Regions from separate parts of the Nicoliella sp. ESL1149 genome, predicted to be linked through region 2. Evidence: a T-box and tRNA genes for the amino acid it is inferred to sense, from the RefSeq annotation. Region 2 holds a T-box; the other holds one or more tRNA genes.
The links. The T-box of region 2 lies ahead of leuS (leucine--tRNA ligase). A T-box ahead of a tRNA ligase gene usually reads a tRNA of that ligase, here a tRNA-Leu.
Positions count from the first base shown of each region.

Region 1 (8,177 bases), 250 kb from region 2:
TTCAAATCCACGTTTTTTCATTTTTTAAATTCCACCTTTTCTTAATAAATACATAGTAATAGGATAACATGATATGATACAAATAGATTTTATGATTCAATAATTTAAAGCAATTTTAGCGCAATTAAGGGAGTTAAATAATTTGAAAATATCAAGTGATGATAACCACATTGAATTGTTAGATGAACATGACTATTTAGTTGCTCGTTTAACTTTTTTTCAACTTCCCAGTGGAAAATGGGTTTTGGAACAATTATTTTTCCCAGGAAAACAAGAAACAAAATATATAAAAATATTAATTGAAGAGTTTTTAAAACAAATTCCTGGTACAATAGAGGAAGTAGAAATATTGGATCCTGCAGCGCGGGTCTATATAAATGAATATCTTTAATTTTGACAGTACAACAAATTTAGAGGGGCAGAAGTTAAAATGAACCAGGATAAATTAAAACAATTAGTTGGTAACGCAGCTGCTAAATATATCCACGATGGTATGACAGTTGGATTAGGTACTGGTTCCACTGTTAAATATTTAGTAGAAGCTTTAGGAAAACGCGTCCAAGAGGAACATTTAAATATTATCGGTGTACCTACGTCTAATCGCACTGCTATTAGAGCCCAAAATGTAGGGATTACAATTAAGAGTGTTGATGATGTTGACCACATTGATTTGACAATTGATGGTGCCGACCAAGTTGATAAAAATTTCCAGGGGATTAAAGGTGGCGGAATTGCTCATCTTCGTGAAAAAATCGTCGCTACTTATTCCAAAAGAAACATTTGGATCGTTGATGAAACAAAAGTTGCTCAACAACTAGGTGGATGTCCCTTACCCGTTGAAGTTATTCCTTACGGTAGCAAGCAACTTTTTAAGCAATTCGAAAAGAAAAATTATCATCCTAAGTTCAGAATGGCTAATAATCAGTATGTGCTCACCCATTCACAAAACTATATAATTGATTTAAACTTCGATCACATCGATCATCCTCACGATTTAGCAAAAGATTTAGAAATGATGACTGGCGTCGTTGAACATGGTCTTTTTCTAGATATCGTTAATACGGTTATTGTGGGTAAAGATGATGGAATTCACATTATGAAAGCTAGATAAAGCTTTGATTATCAAATAATTGGGTGTAAAATAGCTACAGCATTTAACAAGGAGTGAATTTAAATGAGTAAAGAAATTAGCTTCAAAAATATTGAAAAATATCAAAAAGCTTTCGATAAAGATAGCGGTAATAAAGTTATTAGTCGTGCCGTAACCCATAATGGCATTAATACTACTAGTTCTGATTTCAAAGCTGCGGTTAAACTTAATCCAGTCTTTTCAATTGAATTAGATACTGGAGACGTTGCTAACCAACTTAGAAGTGGTCGTTGTTGGATGTTCGCTGCATTAAATACCCTACGTCATCAACTTGCCAATACCTTTAATTTAAAGGGTAATTTTGAACTTTCTCAAAACTACATTAACTTCTGGGATAAATTCGAGAAATCAAACTATTTCTTAGAAAACATTTTAAAAACTGCCGATAAGAAAACAACTTCTCGTAAAGTTTCTTGGTTATTAGCTACCCCTCAACAAGATGGTGGCCAATGGGATATGCTTTGTGCTTTAATTGAAAAGTATGGAGTTGCTCCTAAATCAGCAATGTCTGAAACTCATAACAGTAACGATTCATCTGAATTAAATACTGTCTTAAATAGAAAACTTCGTAAAGATGCATTTGAGCTACGTCAAATGGTTTCAGACAATGCTTCAGATTCTAAAATCAGTACTCGTAAAGATGAAATGATGGCTGAAGTTTATCGCTTATTAGTCTTTGCACTAGGCGAACCAACTAAAAAGTTCAACTTTGAATATCGTGATAAGGATAAGAAGTATCACATTGCTAAAGATCTTACTCCTAAGTCTTTCTATGATAAATACGTAAAAGTAGATTTAGAAGATTACGTTTCAATGATCAACTCACCTACTGATGATAAGCCTTTTAACAAAACTTATACGATTGATATGTTAGGGAACGTCGTTAATGGTCGTCAGGTTAAACATTTAAACCTATCAATGGATGATTTTGAAAAATTAGCTGTTAAACAATTAAAGAATGGTGAAAGTGTTTGGTTTGGTAGTGACGTCAGTCAATACTCTGATCGTCAAAAAGGATACATGGATGATAAATTATTCCAAAAAGATGACTTATTAAAGATGGACCTTTCAATGACTAAGGGTGAACAATTAGATTCTGGCGAAAGTATGATGAATCATGCAATGGTTCTTACTGGAGTTGATATTGTTGACGGCAAACCAACAAAATGGAAAGTTGAAAATAGTTGGGGTAAGAAAGTTGGAAACGAAGGTTACTTCGTCATGAGCGAATCATGGTTCAAGAAGTATGCTTACCAAGTTGTTATTAACAAGAAATATCTCTCCGAAAAACAAAAGAAAGATCAAGCTAAAAAACCAGTTGTGTTAGATCCTTGGGATCCAATGGGAACTTTAGCTTAACAAAATAAAAAAATGATGTTAGATTTTTCAATCTAACATCATTTTTTATTCTCTAATAATTTCTTTCTTTTCAATTTGAAGTTTATCATTTAGATGATAAACAATTGGAACTCCATTTGGTACCTCGACTTTATCAATATCATCATCATCAATTCGTTCTAAATATTTAATTAATGCTCGCAGGGTACTTCCATGGGCAATAATCAATTGATTATGTTGATCCAATAGTCTAGGTGCAATTTGATCTTCCCAATAAGGCATCAAACGATTATAAGTCATCTCAAGACTTTCTCCAAGTGGTTCTTTTACCCCAATTCTTGTATATCTTTCTTCATTATCACGATATTTAAGAAGCGGTGGAACCGTTTTAAAACTCCTTCGCCAAAGGTTAAATTGCTTTTCACCAACCTCAGCTTTGACTTCAAGTTTATTTAGTCCTCTTAAAGCCCCATAATGGCGTTCATTTAATCGCCAGGTTTTATGTTCACTAATAAAAGCTTGGTTAATCTCATCTAAAACAATATTTGTTGTATCGATTGCTCGAATCAAAAAAGAGGTATGAACATCCCAAAAATCTAATCCAGTTTTCTTTAATAATTGACCTGCTTGATGGGCTTGGTTAATTCCCTTTTTTGTCAGTGGAACATCTGTCCAGCCGGTGAAAATATGATCACGATTTGCTTGACTTTCTCCATGACGCATAATTACTAAAACTGACATTTTATTCCACCTCTCAAATGATTTGCAACATCTATTGTAACTGTTTTAAACTAAAAAAACTATTGTATTATATCTTTTGAACTAAAAACATTAAAATCGGCACAATGACCAAACTCAACACCGTTGTTTCAGCAACCGTAATAGAGGCGTATTTTTCATCTGCTCCATATAACTTAGAAACAACTGGCGCATTTGTCATTACTGGCATGGCTGCTTGCATAATAAAAACCTGTTTCATTAAAATCGGCATTCCTGTTGGAACAACTAATAACGTCATCAATAATGGAGCTATTAAGAAACGACCAACTAAAACCCCAATGGTTTTTCTTGAAAAACTGATATCATGCAAACTAGTTTGTGCAATTGCAATCCCAATAAAAAGCATTGAAAGTGGAACAGTCATCCCCCCAATATATGCTAAACTTTTATCTAAGAAAAGTGGTAGTTTGAACCAAGGTAATTGCCCTTGAATCAAAACGATGATCACCCCTAAAATAAATCCCAATAATGGTGGTGATAATAATTTTTTTAAAGCTTTAGTAAAGTTAATTTTAGCATCCGCTTCTCCATCCTTTTGAATTAGATAGACCCCTAATGTCCAAAAGAACGTCGTATTAGCCATATAATATACCAATACATAAGGTAGACTACTTATTCCAAATAATGCCATATTGATCGGTAATCCAATAAAAATGGTATTAGAATTAAAAAACATTGACTCAAACAAACCGCGGTGGGTCTTTCTAATATGTAAAACATTCGCCACTGCAACTGAAATTCCAAATAAGATCAACATAGATAGTACTGGGAATCTTAAATCTGGTAATGTTGCTAATAATACCTTTGCTTTAAAATTTGATGTGATCGTAAAAATCATATCTGCTGGCAAAGCTACCTGCGTAACTAACTTAGCAATTAATTTAGTTGATTTGTCGTCGAACCAATTCATTTTAGCTAAAATAAATCCAACCACAATAATTAAAAGGACCACCAATACTCCTGAAATACTATTCCATAAAACTGTCACAATATCCCCTCCTTAAAACGATAATACCTTGAATTATAACATAAGAAAAGGTATGATTTTGAATAGATAATTTTAACTATTAAAAAGCATTTAAAATTTTATGAAATCCCTACTATGACGAAGGGCTTTATCATATAATTAGACTTAATTATTTAAAAAATGGGGAATAATATTATGAATAACGATGATAACCAACAAGATAACTTTCCTCGACGCGAAGAAAATGGGCCACGTTTTACAAAACGTAAACCATGGAAACGTTGGGTATTGCTTGCGGTAATGATTCTATTTGGGGCTGGCCTTATCTTTATGTATAACGCTTATAACAGTGCCAAAAAATCATTCAATGGAACCTATCAACAAGATAGTGCTAAAAAAATGAGAAATGTTTCTCAAATAATTAATAATAATAAACCTTTATCAATTTTATTACTTGGAACTGATACTGGAGCATTAGGAAGAGATGATACTGGAAGAACTGATACCATTATTCTAGCAACAGTCAATCCTAAAAAGGAAACTATCACATTAACTAGTATTCCACGTGATACTAAAGTTACCGTTCCTGGTGACTCTCAACCGTATGAAAAAATCAACGCTGCTTATACGATTGGTGGAGCAACATCAGCAATTCAAACCGTACAAAATCTATTAGATGTTCCAATTGACTACTACGCTATTGTTAATATGGGTGGTCTTGAAAAAATGGTTAACGCAGTTGGAGGAGTTACCGTTAATCCAAAATTAACTTTCCATTATGAAGCAGCAAATGTTGTCAAGGGTCGTAAGCAAACTTTAAATGGTGCTGCAGCCTTAGATTATTCTAGAATGCGACATCAAGATCCACTTGGTGACTATGGACGTCAACAAAGACAACGAGAAGTTCTTCAGAAATTGGTTATGAAGGGAATGAACATTTCATCATTACCTCGTTATAAATCAATTCTTTCGTCACTAAAGGGAAATCTTAAAACGGATATCCCATTTAATGATATGATTGCAATGCGTGCTAAATATGGCGATGCTACCCACCATATTAAATCGCAAACATTACAAGGTGAAGATGCTACTATTGATGGAATTGATTATCAAGTAGCAGAACCTCAGGAACTTTTGAAAGTTTCTAATACCATCCGACACAGCTTAGGATTATCAGATAGTAAAAAATTAAATACTCAACAAACTACAACTAACGATGATTCAGGTTCTACATCAGGAGATTCGTCTGATTCTACACAAAGTAGTTATTAAAAAATAAAACGGTCGATTAAATAATCGGCCGTTTTATTTTCATTTATTTAAATAAAAAAAAGAGCTAATCAATTAAGATCAGCTCTTTTTAGAATGCGGCCAAGAGGATTCGAACCTCCACCGGGATAACTCCCGACAAGATCCTTAATCTTGCGCGTCTGCCAATTCCGCCATGGCCGCAAAGAATTACAATTAATAATATATCAAATTATCATGAAAATTGCAATTGTTTTTTTATTCTCCATGAATTGATGCCCCATTATTGCTTATTGGAATAATTTTAATATCATATTCATTTTGAAAATCATTATTCAAATAATCCTGTAGCTTACTCAATGCACTTTCGTTTCCCAAAGTAATGACGGTTGAATTAGTAAGCATAAACGTTCCGTAAATTCCTAAAGAATGAGCATTATCCTTAACCCAATCTAATTTATCCAAATTTTCTTTCTCAATATTACTAAAAAACGGATTTTCTTCAATTACCATTGCCGCTTTACTCCACTCATCATCCATAAGCGCAGCAGTGAAGACACTTGAAATTGAAGATATTTTTAACTCATCCCTCAAATTAACCTTGTCAGGAAGTTTATAATCATTTAAATTTATTTGCTTGTTTGCGACAACTAATGCACTCATAACCGGAATTTTAGCATTAATTGCGGTAACTTGGTCATTATTAATATCAGCGATAGTTAAACCACCAAGAATAGCAGCCGTTACTTTTGATAGATTATGGTTTAATTTATATCCAATTTTAATCTGATCATCTAAGGATAAATTCATTTTACCTAGAACATTAGCAATTTTAATTCCAGCAATTATCATTGCATTCTTGGAACCAACTTCTTGATTCTGAGGGATATCAGACATAATTGTAATTTGATGAGGATGAATCGTATCATTAGTTTTTAAAATAGTTTGAACAATTAAATTATCTTCGTTATGTGGAATATTATTACCTAGAGCATGATTTACTCTCCAATGATCCGTTTCTTCCTCAACAATCACCGTACAATAACGAGCAAATGTTAATCCAAAAGCATCACTCCCCATTATTATATCTGAACAAGTGGATGGCACTCGAACAACAATTTTCTCCATTATATTTTCCTCCTAGGTTTATCTCGAATTAATTTTAACCTAGCATGACATTTCCCGCAAACATATTTTTGAACATTTACTTTTCTTTTACGGTAATATTTTTGATTGCAATTTGAACAAACATATAAATAACAATTTGTTAAACTCGCTTTCGGGGCATATCTTGTTCCCCCAACCGTCCTTAATAGCTTTTTAAATTCAACTGTCCGATGTTGACCACTATATCCAGCTAAATGAAGATGATAATGACATAATTCATGTTTAATTACACCTAATAACACCTTATTATCATACTCAGTTATCATTTTAGGATTAATATCTATATCATGACTTTTAAGATAATAGCGTCCTCCCGTGGTCCTTAAACGTGAATTAAAATAAGCATGATGTAAGAAAGGTTTGGCAAAATATCTCATTGAAACGTCTTCTACTAATTCCTGTAATTCTTGATTTGTTAAAATTATATTCACCCCCTATTCTCTTTTAAATACGAAAAAAAATAGTAGAATTATAAATTCTACTATCATTAATCTTAAATCATAATTTTTTGAACCCAATGCATTACTTTTTGAATATATTCATCTTGTTCTTTTTCAGCTTCATTAAATTGCTTAACATCAACTTTTTTAGCGGGAACATCGATTGTATCAAGCATCTTTTCACAGGCATCAACATAATGACGGTAATTAGCAGTCATTGACTTATGCTTTCCAATTAATTTAACTGGGACAGCTAAGTTTTCAAATTTCTTGAGGTTCTGCTTGTAATCGTCAGTACCTTCTTTAAATACTTCTTTTGTTTTGGCTAAATCAACACTTGAAAGATCATCTTTTTCAATTGCTGTTTTCAATGGTTCAAAGAATTTACCCATTTCAGCACCAGATTTATCACTATCCTCTAAAATTTGTGAAACTTTAGGGACATAAACACTAATATTTCCAACTTTCATGTTATCAAAAAACTCCTTTAATTTATCTTATTTCCAAAACGTTGAATAAACATTGATTGGTAAATTACGTTTGTGAGCAGTTTTATTATACCAATTTTCAATCGTTTCGGCAGCTTTTTCATTAATTTCTTTTCCTTCGAGATAATCATCAATATCTTGATAACGAACTCCTAATGCAACTTCATCAGGTAATGCTGGCCGATCATCTTCTAAGTCTGCAGTTGGTGTTTTTTCATATAAATGCTTTGGAGCACCTAAAACGTCCAATAGTTCCCTTCCTTGTCGTTTATCTAATCGCCAAATTGGCGTAATATCTGCTGCTCCATCACCAAATTTAGTATAAAAACCAGTGACTGCTTCAGCTGCATGATCTGTTCCAACAACTACCCCAGCATTTTGACCTGCAATCGCATATTGGGCAATCATTCTTTCCCGAGCTTTAATATTGCCCTTATTAAAATCACTAATTTGAGGTCCATCTTGCTCTACAGACTTAACCATCGCATCAGCAGATGCTTTAATGTTAACTCTGACAGTTTCATCAGCATTCATGAATTTAATTGCTTCCATTGCATCAGCTTCATCGGCTTGTTCACCATATGGTAATCTAACAGCAA
Region 1 is NZ_JBYLUE010000002.1:968,753-976,929, reverse strand. Features, by position in the region: gene AC3B6G_RS04710 (dCTP deaminase/dUTPase family protein) at 1-21, opposite strand, end outside; gene AC3B6G_RS04705 (hypothetical protein) at 143-391, shown strand; gene rpiA (ribose-5-phosphate isomerase RpiA) at 431-1,111, shown strand; gene AC3B6G_RS04695 (C1 family peptidase) at 1,175-2,509, shown strand; gene AC3B6G_RS04690 (2,3-bisphosphoglycerate-dependent phosphoglycerate mutase) at 2,555-3,229, opposite strand; gene AC3B6G_RS04685 (AEC family transporter) at 3,297-4,256, opposite strand; gene AC3B6G_RS04680 (LCP family protein) at 4,431-5,507, shown strand; tRNA gene AC3B6G_RS04675 (tRNA-Leu) at 5,602-5,687, opposite strand; gene AC3B6G_RS04670 (homoserine kinase) at 5,742-6,611, opposite strand; gene AC3B6G_RS04665 (SprT family protein) at 6,611-7,081, opposite strand; gene AC3B6G_RS04660 (hypothetical protein) at 7,144-7,560, opposite strand; gene nadE (NAD(+) synthase) at 7,588-8,177, opposite strand, start outside.
Region 1: it encodes a tRNA-Leu, which carries the amino acid that the T-box ahead of leuS (leucine--tRNA ligase) is inferred to sense. The anticodon was not compared.

Region 2 (8,177 bases):
TGGTTCTGATTCCAGTTCAACAACAAATTCAACCCAACAAAAAGCGCCTGCAGCTAATTCAAGCAATAATTCAAATACCAATAGTAAATAAAAGATTCAGTGTTAAAAACACTGAATCTTTTTTATTAACTTGATTAATCGTTTATCGATTTAATTCATAAATTGCTTGGCCATAAATAGACATCGCTAATATTAAATCAGCAATTGGTTGAAATTCATTTGCTTGATGCATTGTATCTGGTGTATTTGGTAATAACGCTCCATACGCAACTCCACGTTTCATGATTCTTGCATATGTTCCACCACCAACAACTTCTGGTTTAGCATTAGCTACATTAGCTTGTTCTTGATAAACTTTCATCAATTTCTTAACAATTGGATCATCCTCCGAAACAAAGTGAGGCTTCATATCATCTAATTGTTCAACTTTTCCACCACTGGCGTGATTTTTCAAACCATTCTTTAACTGTTCTGAAGTTATCCCCTTTGGATATCTAAAATTAGTATTTATCATTCCACCATCATGAGCATTGAACTTCATAATTCCAACATTCATGGTTAAATCACCCATTTTATCATCATGATAAGCTAATCCTAAATGTTGGGCTCTTGTATCATTGTGCAAATAGTCAGCAATGAATTTAATGAAAAAGCCACTGTTACCTGCTAAATCGTACTTGGAAAGAAAAGAAGCCAAATAAGTTCCCGCGTTTACACCATTTTCTGGAGCCATTCCATGGGCAGCTTTACCAATAACATGCAACTTCAAACCATCTGCAGTTAAAATTGCATCCCCACTAATTGGTTCCTTATCCAAAAATTCAGTAAAATCAGCAGATAATTGTTCATTATCATCAGATTGAAGCATTGCAAACGCATCCCGGGGAACCATGTTATCACGTAGTCCAGACTTAAATGATTCCAAACTTACATTAGAATCGATCGAGTCTTTTCCATCAGCAGAAAATTTTGTAATGAAACTTGTGATACCCTTTTCACCATTAATTAAAGGAAATTCAGCATCCGGGGAAAATCCTAAATCAGGAGTCTTTTCCAAAGAAAGATAGTGTTTCATACCCTTCCATTCACTTTCTTCATCAGTTCCAATAATAAAGCGGATCTTATATTTAGGATCAATATGATTATCTTTTAACATCCGTAAACCATAATAAGCTGCTAATCCTGGTCCCTTATCATCTGAAGTGCCACGTCCATAAATATTATCATTTTTTATGATGGCATCAAACGGATCAGTATTCCATCCTTCACCTGCAGGCATAACATCTGCATGAGCTAAAATACCAAGGGTTTCATTTCCTTCACCATATTCAATATATCCGACTAAGTTATCGAGATTTTTAACTTTAAATCCATCTCTTTTACCAAACTCTAAGTATTTTTGTAATGCTTTAGCAGGACCAGGTCCTAGTGGATATTCGTCGGTCGCATTTTTATCGTCTCTTTCACTATCAATCTTTACCAGTTCTTTTAAATCATTTAAATAATCATTTTTATATGAATTAGCTTGTTCTTTCCAGTTAATCATCAAAATTCCTCCTCAATTACTCTTCAATATCATAGTAGCATATTTATTATCAACTTCCAGGACTAAACACTTTTGCATATTATTTGGAATGCTATAATAAAAATGAGGTGATTTAATTGCAAAAAATAACGCCAGAATTGGTTAAAAGAACAATTGTTAAGAGAAATAATAATAGCTTTAAAGGAACTTATGGACACGTAATTTTAATTGGTGGTAACGCTCAGTTTGGTGGTGCTATTATCATGTCCAGTATGGCTAGTGTTTACTCAGGAGCAGGTCTAGTAACCACTGCTAGTGACTTAGTTAATCGTTCCAGCCTTCACTCCCTATTACCTGAAGCAATGATAACTGACTTTACAAATCCTAAGACACTGCATCCACTAGTAGATAAAGCAGACGTAATTGTGATTGGACCTGGTTTAGGTACTGATGATCAAAGTCTTCAAATTTTAAAGAATGTTTTTGACTGGGTCACTCCAGATCAGATTTTAATAATTGATGGTTCTGCCATCACACTTGTTGCAACCAAAGAAATATCTTTACCAAAAGCACGATTAATTTTTACCCCCCATCAAGTAGAATGGGAACGCCTTTCTGGAATTAAATTATCACAACAAGATGATAATGCATTAAATCAACGTGCTCAACAAGATTTGAACGGAATTGTCGTATTAAAATCCCATCATACCCGTGTATATACCAATAATGATATTTATGTCAATCCTTGTGGAACACCAGCACAAGCAACTGGTGGAATGGGTGACACATTAGCTGGAATGATCAGCGGATTCAGTGCTCAATTTAAGAACTTAGATGATGCCGTTCTTAGTGCTGTTTATGCTCATAGTGATATTGCAGATCAACTTGCTCAAAATCAATATGTTGTTTTACCACATCAAATTATTCACAAAATTCCTGAATACATGAAAGAACATCAAAATAGAAAATAAAAAAACACCCCAAAGTCTAAACGACTTTGGGGTGTTTTTCATTAATTACAAATTAAGCATTTTTTTATTTTATATGCAATTTCGATCTTAATCTAATCATTCGATCACCTAAGACATCGTCAGCTAAACGTGATTTAAGAATGCAATAGACATAAACAATTCCACCAATTAATGATGCCAATCCAGTAACAATTAAACTAGCAATTGATGATTCAACATCCATAAAAGTTGCCAATCCTAAATTCGTTAATTTTACAACAATTAAGGCTGCTAAGTATGTTAGCAACGAGAATAAAAGAATCTGATTTGTTCTCATAATCACTTTACGGTAATTAACCCCAAATTGATCTTTCATTGAAAACATAATCAAAAAATTAGCTACCATAAACCCTAATCCTGTGGATATTAACGGTCCAAAAGTTCCAAAGAAATAAATTGCTGGAATTTGGGCTACTATTTTCACGATCGTTCCAATTACAAAGTATTTAACAGCTAATTTATTTTGAGAAATTCCCTGCATCATTGCGGATAACACAGTAAATAATCCTAAACTAATCCCAATCAAAGCATAAAATGAAAGAATATTTGCTGAAAGTCCCTGACGACCTAAACCATAAAAAACTCGGTTTAGAGGACCCGCAATTGCAGCCATTCCAAGAGAAGCTGGAAACATGACGAATTCACATAAGATTAATCCATTCACGATTTGGGTCCTAATTTTATGCAAATCACGATTAGTGTATGCTTCAGACAAGAGTGGCACAACCGTTATCGCAAATGAAGAAGCCAACGATACGATTATCATAATTAACTTATTGGCATTTCCAGCAAAAATAGCATATAACTTTTGAACAATTGCATAAGGGTAATTTCTAAAAATATGCATTAGATCAAAAAATGTATATTGATCAATTAACTGAAAAATAGAAGTCCCAGCACCTAAAATGATAAATGGAAGTGCTTGTTGAAATATCTCTTTATATAACTTCATCGTATCAACATGGACTTTATTATTACTATTAGCAACTAGTCGATGGTAATACTTACGCCGTTTAAGATAGTACAAACCTAAGGTCAATAAAGCTGCCAATGAACCAATAAAAGCTGCTAATGTTGACTGGGTAACTGTCGTTGTCCATTTGCCATGCCAAACATCAATAATTAGGAACGTCATCAATAACATATAAGCAATTCTGAAAACTTGTTCCATGAACTGTGAAATAGCTGAAGGAGCCATGTCTTGATATCCTTGGAAAAAACCTCTGGTAATACTAACCGTAGGAATAATTAAAATTGCCAAAGCTAATGAACGCATGACTGGAATAACAGCTGGATCACTATTGGAAATAAAAGGAGCAATAAAATAAAAAAGAATTGCAGAAATAATTCCCATTAATGTTGAAATTACTAAGCCTCTTTTATATAACTTAACCCCAATTCCATACTCATTCATTGCATTATAATGAGCCACTTGTTTAGCGATTGCAGATGGAATCCCAGCAATTGCAACGATCAACAATAAGCTATAAACGTTATAACCCTGAACATACAATGCGTTAGCAGGTAGATACTCACTTCCTAATAATTTTCGCCATGGAATAATATAGATGGCTCCTAAAATCCGTGACAAGATACTTCCTGCTGTCATCCACATAGATCCCGTGAGCATTTTATCACGGGATTTGAGATCATCAACGCCAAGTTCGTCAGTTTCTTTGCGTGATTCTTTCATTTAACTTCCTACTTTCTTATTTCAACTTTTTAACACAATGAATTAATTGTAAATAAAAAAGTTCATTATATCAATAACAATTTAACAAATTTTACTTTTTAACAGTAAAAAACTGATTACAAAAATGTAATCAGTTTTTTTCAATTATTTGGCAACGATGTTCACGATTTTATTTGGAACAATAATAACTTTCTTAATATCTTTTCCGTCAATAAATTCTTTTACTTTTTCATCTTCGAAAGCCTTTTTCTTAGTAGCATCTTTTGAAGAGTCTTTACTTACTTCAATATGTGCACGAACTTTTCCGTTCACTTGAACAACAACTTGAACCGTAGCTTCTACTAATTTGCTTTCATCAAAAGTTGGCCATGATTGATAAGCAATCGTTTCATGATGTCCACCAATTTTCCAGAATTCTTCACAAATATGAGGGGCAATTGGTGAAAGAAGTTTAACAAAGCCTTCAAAATATTCACGAGGAATTGTTTTAACTTTATAAGCTTCATTAATAAAGACCATCATCTGTGAAATAGCAACGTTAAAACGCATCCCATCAAAATCATCCGAAGCAATTTTAACGGTTTGGTTATAAATCTTATCTAATGAACCATCATTTTCATCGACAATTTTATCACTAAGTTTATCATCATCATTAACGAATAAGCGCCAAACACGGTTCAACCAACGATATGATCCCTTAATTCCCTCAGTACTCCAAGGCTTAGATTCAGTGAATGGTCCCATAAACATTTCGTAAAGACGAAGAGTATCAGCACCATATTCTTGAACAATATCATCAGGATTAACAACGTTTCCTTTAGACTTGGACATCTTTTCATGATTCTTACCTAAAATCATTCCTTGGTTAACCAATTTATGGAATGGTTCCTTAGTAGGAACAACACCAATATCATAAAGGAACTTATGCCAGAAACGAGCGTAAAGTAAATGAAGAACAGCATGTTCAGCACCACCAACGTATAGATCAACTGGTGACCAATATTTCAATTTTTCAGGATCAGCAATTTTATTATCATTATGTGGATCGATATATCTTAAGAAGTACCAGGAACTACCAGCCCATTGTGGCATTGTGTTCGTTTCACGTTTACCCTTCCGACCATTCTTATCGGTAACGTTCACCCAATCTTTAATATTAGCTAATGGGCTTTCACCAGTACCTGATGGTTGTAAATCATCAGTTTCTGGTAAACGTAATGGTAATTCATCTTCCGGAACTAAAGTCGTTTCCCCATCTTCCCAATGAATAACTGGAATTGGTTCCCCCCAGTAACGTTGACGAGAGAAAATCCAATCACGAAGACGATAATTAACCTTCTTTTTCCCTGCTTTATGATCACCTAACCATTTAATAATCGTATCAATTGCAGTTTGTTTATCCATACCATCCAAGAAACCAGAATTAATATGCTTACCATCACCAGTGTAAGCTTCTTTACTAATATCTCCACCTTCAATAACGGGTTTGATCGGTAAATCAAATTTCTTAGCAAAGTCGTAGTCACGTTGGTCATGTGCTGGAACCGCCATGATGGCACCAGTACCATATGAATTAAGAACATAGTCACCAATAAAGATTGGTAATTCTTCACCATTTACTGGATTAATCCCGTATGCCCCAGTAAATACTCCTGATTTATTCTTGTTTAAATCAGTTCTTTCAAGGTCGGACTTAGTTTCGACCTTCTTTTTATATGCAGCAACTTTGTCTTTTTGCTCAGGAGTCGTAATTTTATCAACTAATTCGTGTTCTGGAGCTAAGACCATGTACCCAGCCCCAAATAAGGTATCTGGACGAGTCGTAAATACCGTAATCTTATCATCATGATCCTTAACTTTAAAGTCAACACTAGCCCCAACAGAACGACCAATCCAATTACGTTGTTGTTCCTTAATACTTTCAGGCCAGTCTAAGTCATCCAAATCATCAATTAAACGATCGGCATAAGCGGTAATTCTTAATACCCATTGACGCATTGGAACCCGATAAACTGGATAGCCACCACGTTCGGTCTTACCGTTAACAACTTCTTCGTTTGCCACAACGGTCCCACCCATAAAATCAGGAGCCCAGTTAACTTCAATCTCATCTTCATAAGCTAAACCATGCTTATATAATTGTTCAAAAATCCATTGAGTCCACTTGTAATAACTTGGATCAGTGGTATTTACTTCACGCGACCAGTCATATGATAATCCCAATGATTTAATTTGTTCACGAAAATGATTAATATTTTCTTCAGTAAACTTACCTGGTTGGTGGCCAGTCTTTAATGCGTATTGTTCTGCAGGTAAACCAAATGCATCCCATCCCATTGGATGTAAAACATTCTTTCCTTTCATTCGTTGAATCCGAGACATAATATCAGTTGCTGTATAACCTTCAGGATGTCCAACGTGAAGTCCTTTTCCAGATGGATAAGGGAACATATCAAGTGCATAATACTTCTCTTTATCCATTTTATCGCTAGTCTTAAATGTTTCATGGTCATCCCAATATTTTTGCCATGCTTTTTCAATCTTCAAGTGATCATAAGCCATAATCAAAATTCCTCCTTAAAATAAAAAAATCCCATAAGAAATAATCTTATAGGACGAATATACCGCGGTACCACCTAAGTTCCAATTGGCTCTCAAATCCATAACGCGGAAAACGTCTTAATTTACTATTAGTTCAATTAAAAAAATGATAATGGCGAGTTCACAAAACAATAATCCTAAATTCACACCAACCATTTAGTCTCTTTTGAATACTGTTCGCTACTAATCCATTTGATTTAATTTATTAAATTAGTGTTATAATAGCAGAGATATTTAATAAAAGCAAATTTAGTTAAGAAGGTTTAATATTGAAAATTTCTTCAGCAATAAATTATAGTCATGAACTTCTCAAACAATTTGTCCAATCAGGTAATTACGTTATCGATGGAACAGTAGGAAATGGTAATGATACAGAATTTTTAGCAAAACTTGTTGGTAATAAAGGCCTTGTTTATGGTTTTGACATTCAAGAACAAGCTATTAAAAATACAACTTTACGATTGGAAAAAAATAATCTGTTAAATCGAGTTACCCTATTTAATTCAGGACATGAGAATATTAAAAAATTAGTTACGCACTCAATTAATGCTGCCATTTTTAACTTAGGATATCTTCCTGGTGGAAATCATAATTTGATTACTCGCAGTGCAACAACAATTGATGCAATCAAAGGATGCTTATCGCTTCTAAAACCAAATGGAATTGTTATTCTTGTCGTCTATTACGGGCATCCGGGAGGACAACAAGAAAAAAACGATGTATTGAAGTTTGGATCCCAATTGGACCAAAAACAATACACCGTCTTGCAATATCAATTTTTAAATCAAATTCATTTTCCACCATTTTTAATTGCAATTCAGAAACGTTAAAACTAATCTTTCCGTCTTTTTTTGACATCAAAAAAATTAATTAAATAAATTGCAACAATTAAAGCTAACCCAATCACAAAAACGTTATGCAAACCTGAAAATAGAATTTCATGTAGCTGTTCAACCATTTTATTTGATAATGATTGAGCAGTTTTTGGATTTATCAGTTTACTCATCAATCGCAACGTTCTCTTAGGATGGTCAGTTTGTAAACTACCAATTCTTAAAGAAGTATTCATGATAATTCCAAAAATCGTAATGAATAATATTTGACCCATGTTTCGACATAATGTATTAAATGACGTTGCTACACCAATGTTTTTGGCATCAACTTCGTTTTGAACAGCGACGGTAGCATTTGTAATAATCATTCCTAATCCTAAACCATTTATAGCTGAGATAATTATTAAAGAAAAAATAGTTGATTGTTGCGATACAAGCGTCATTGACGCAGATCCAATTATCATAAAGATAAGTCCAATATTAGTAATTTTTTTAGCATATATCTTTGTCAATAA
Region 2 is NZ_JBYLUE010000002.1:1,221,009-1,229,185, reverse strand. Features, by position in the region: gene mscL (large-conductance mechanosensitive channel protein MscL) at 1-91, shown strand, start outside; gene pepV (dipeptidase PepV) at 143-1,546, opposite strand; gene AC3B6G_RS05985 (NAD(P)H-hydrate dehydratase) at 1,663-2,496, shown strand; gene AC3B6G_RS05980 (putative polysaccharide biosynthesis protein) at 2,561-4,228, opposite strand; gene leuS (leucine--tRNA ligase) at 4,373-6,790, opposite strand; T-box leader at 6,837-7,035, opposite strand; gene mnmM (tRNA 5-(aminomethyl)-2-thiouridylate-methyltransferase MnmM) at 7,099-7,659, shown strand; gene AC3B6G_RS05965 (MDR family MFS transporter) at 7,662-8,177, opposite strand, start outside.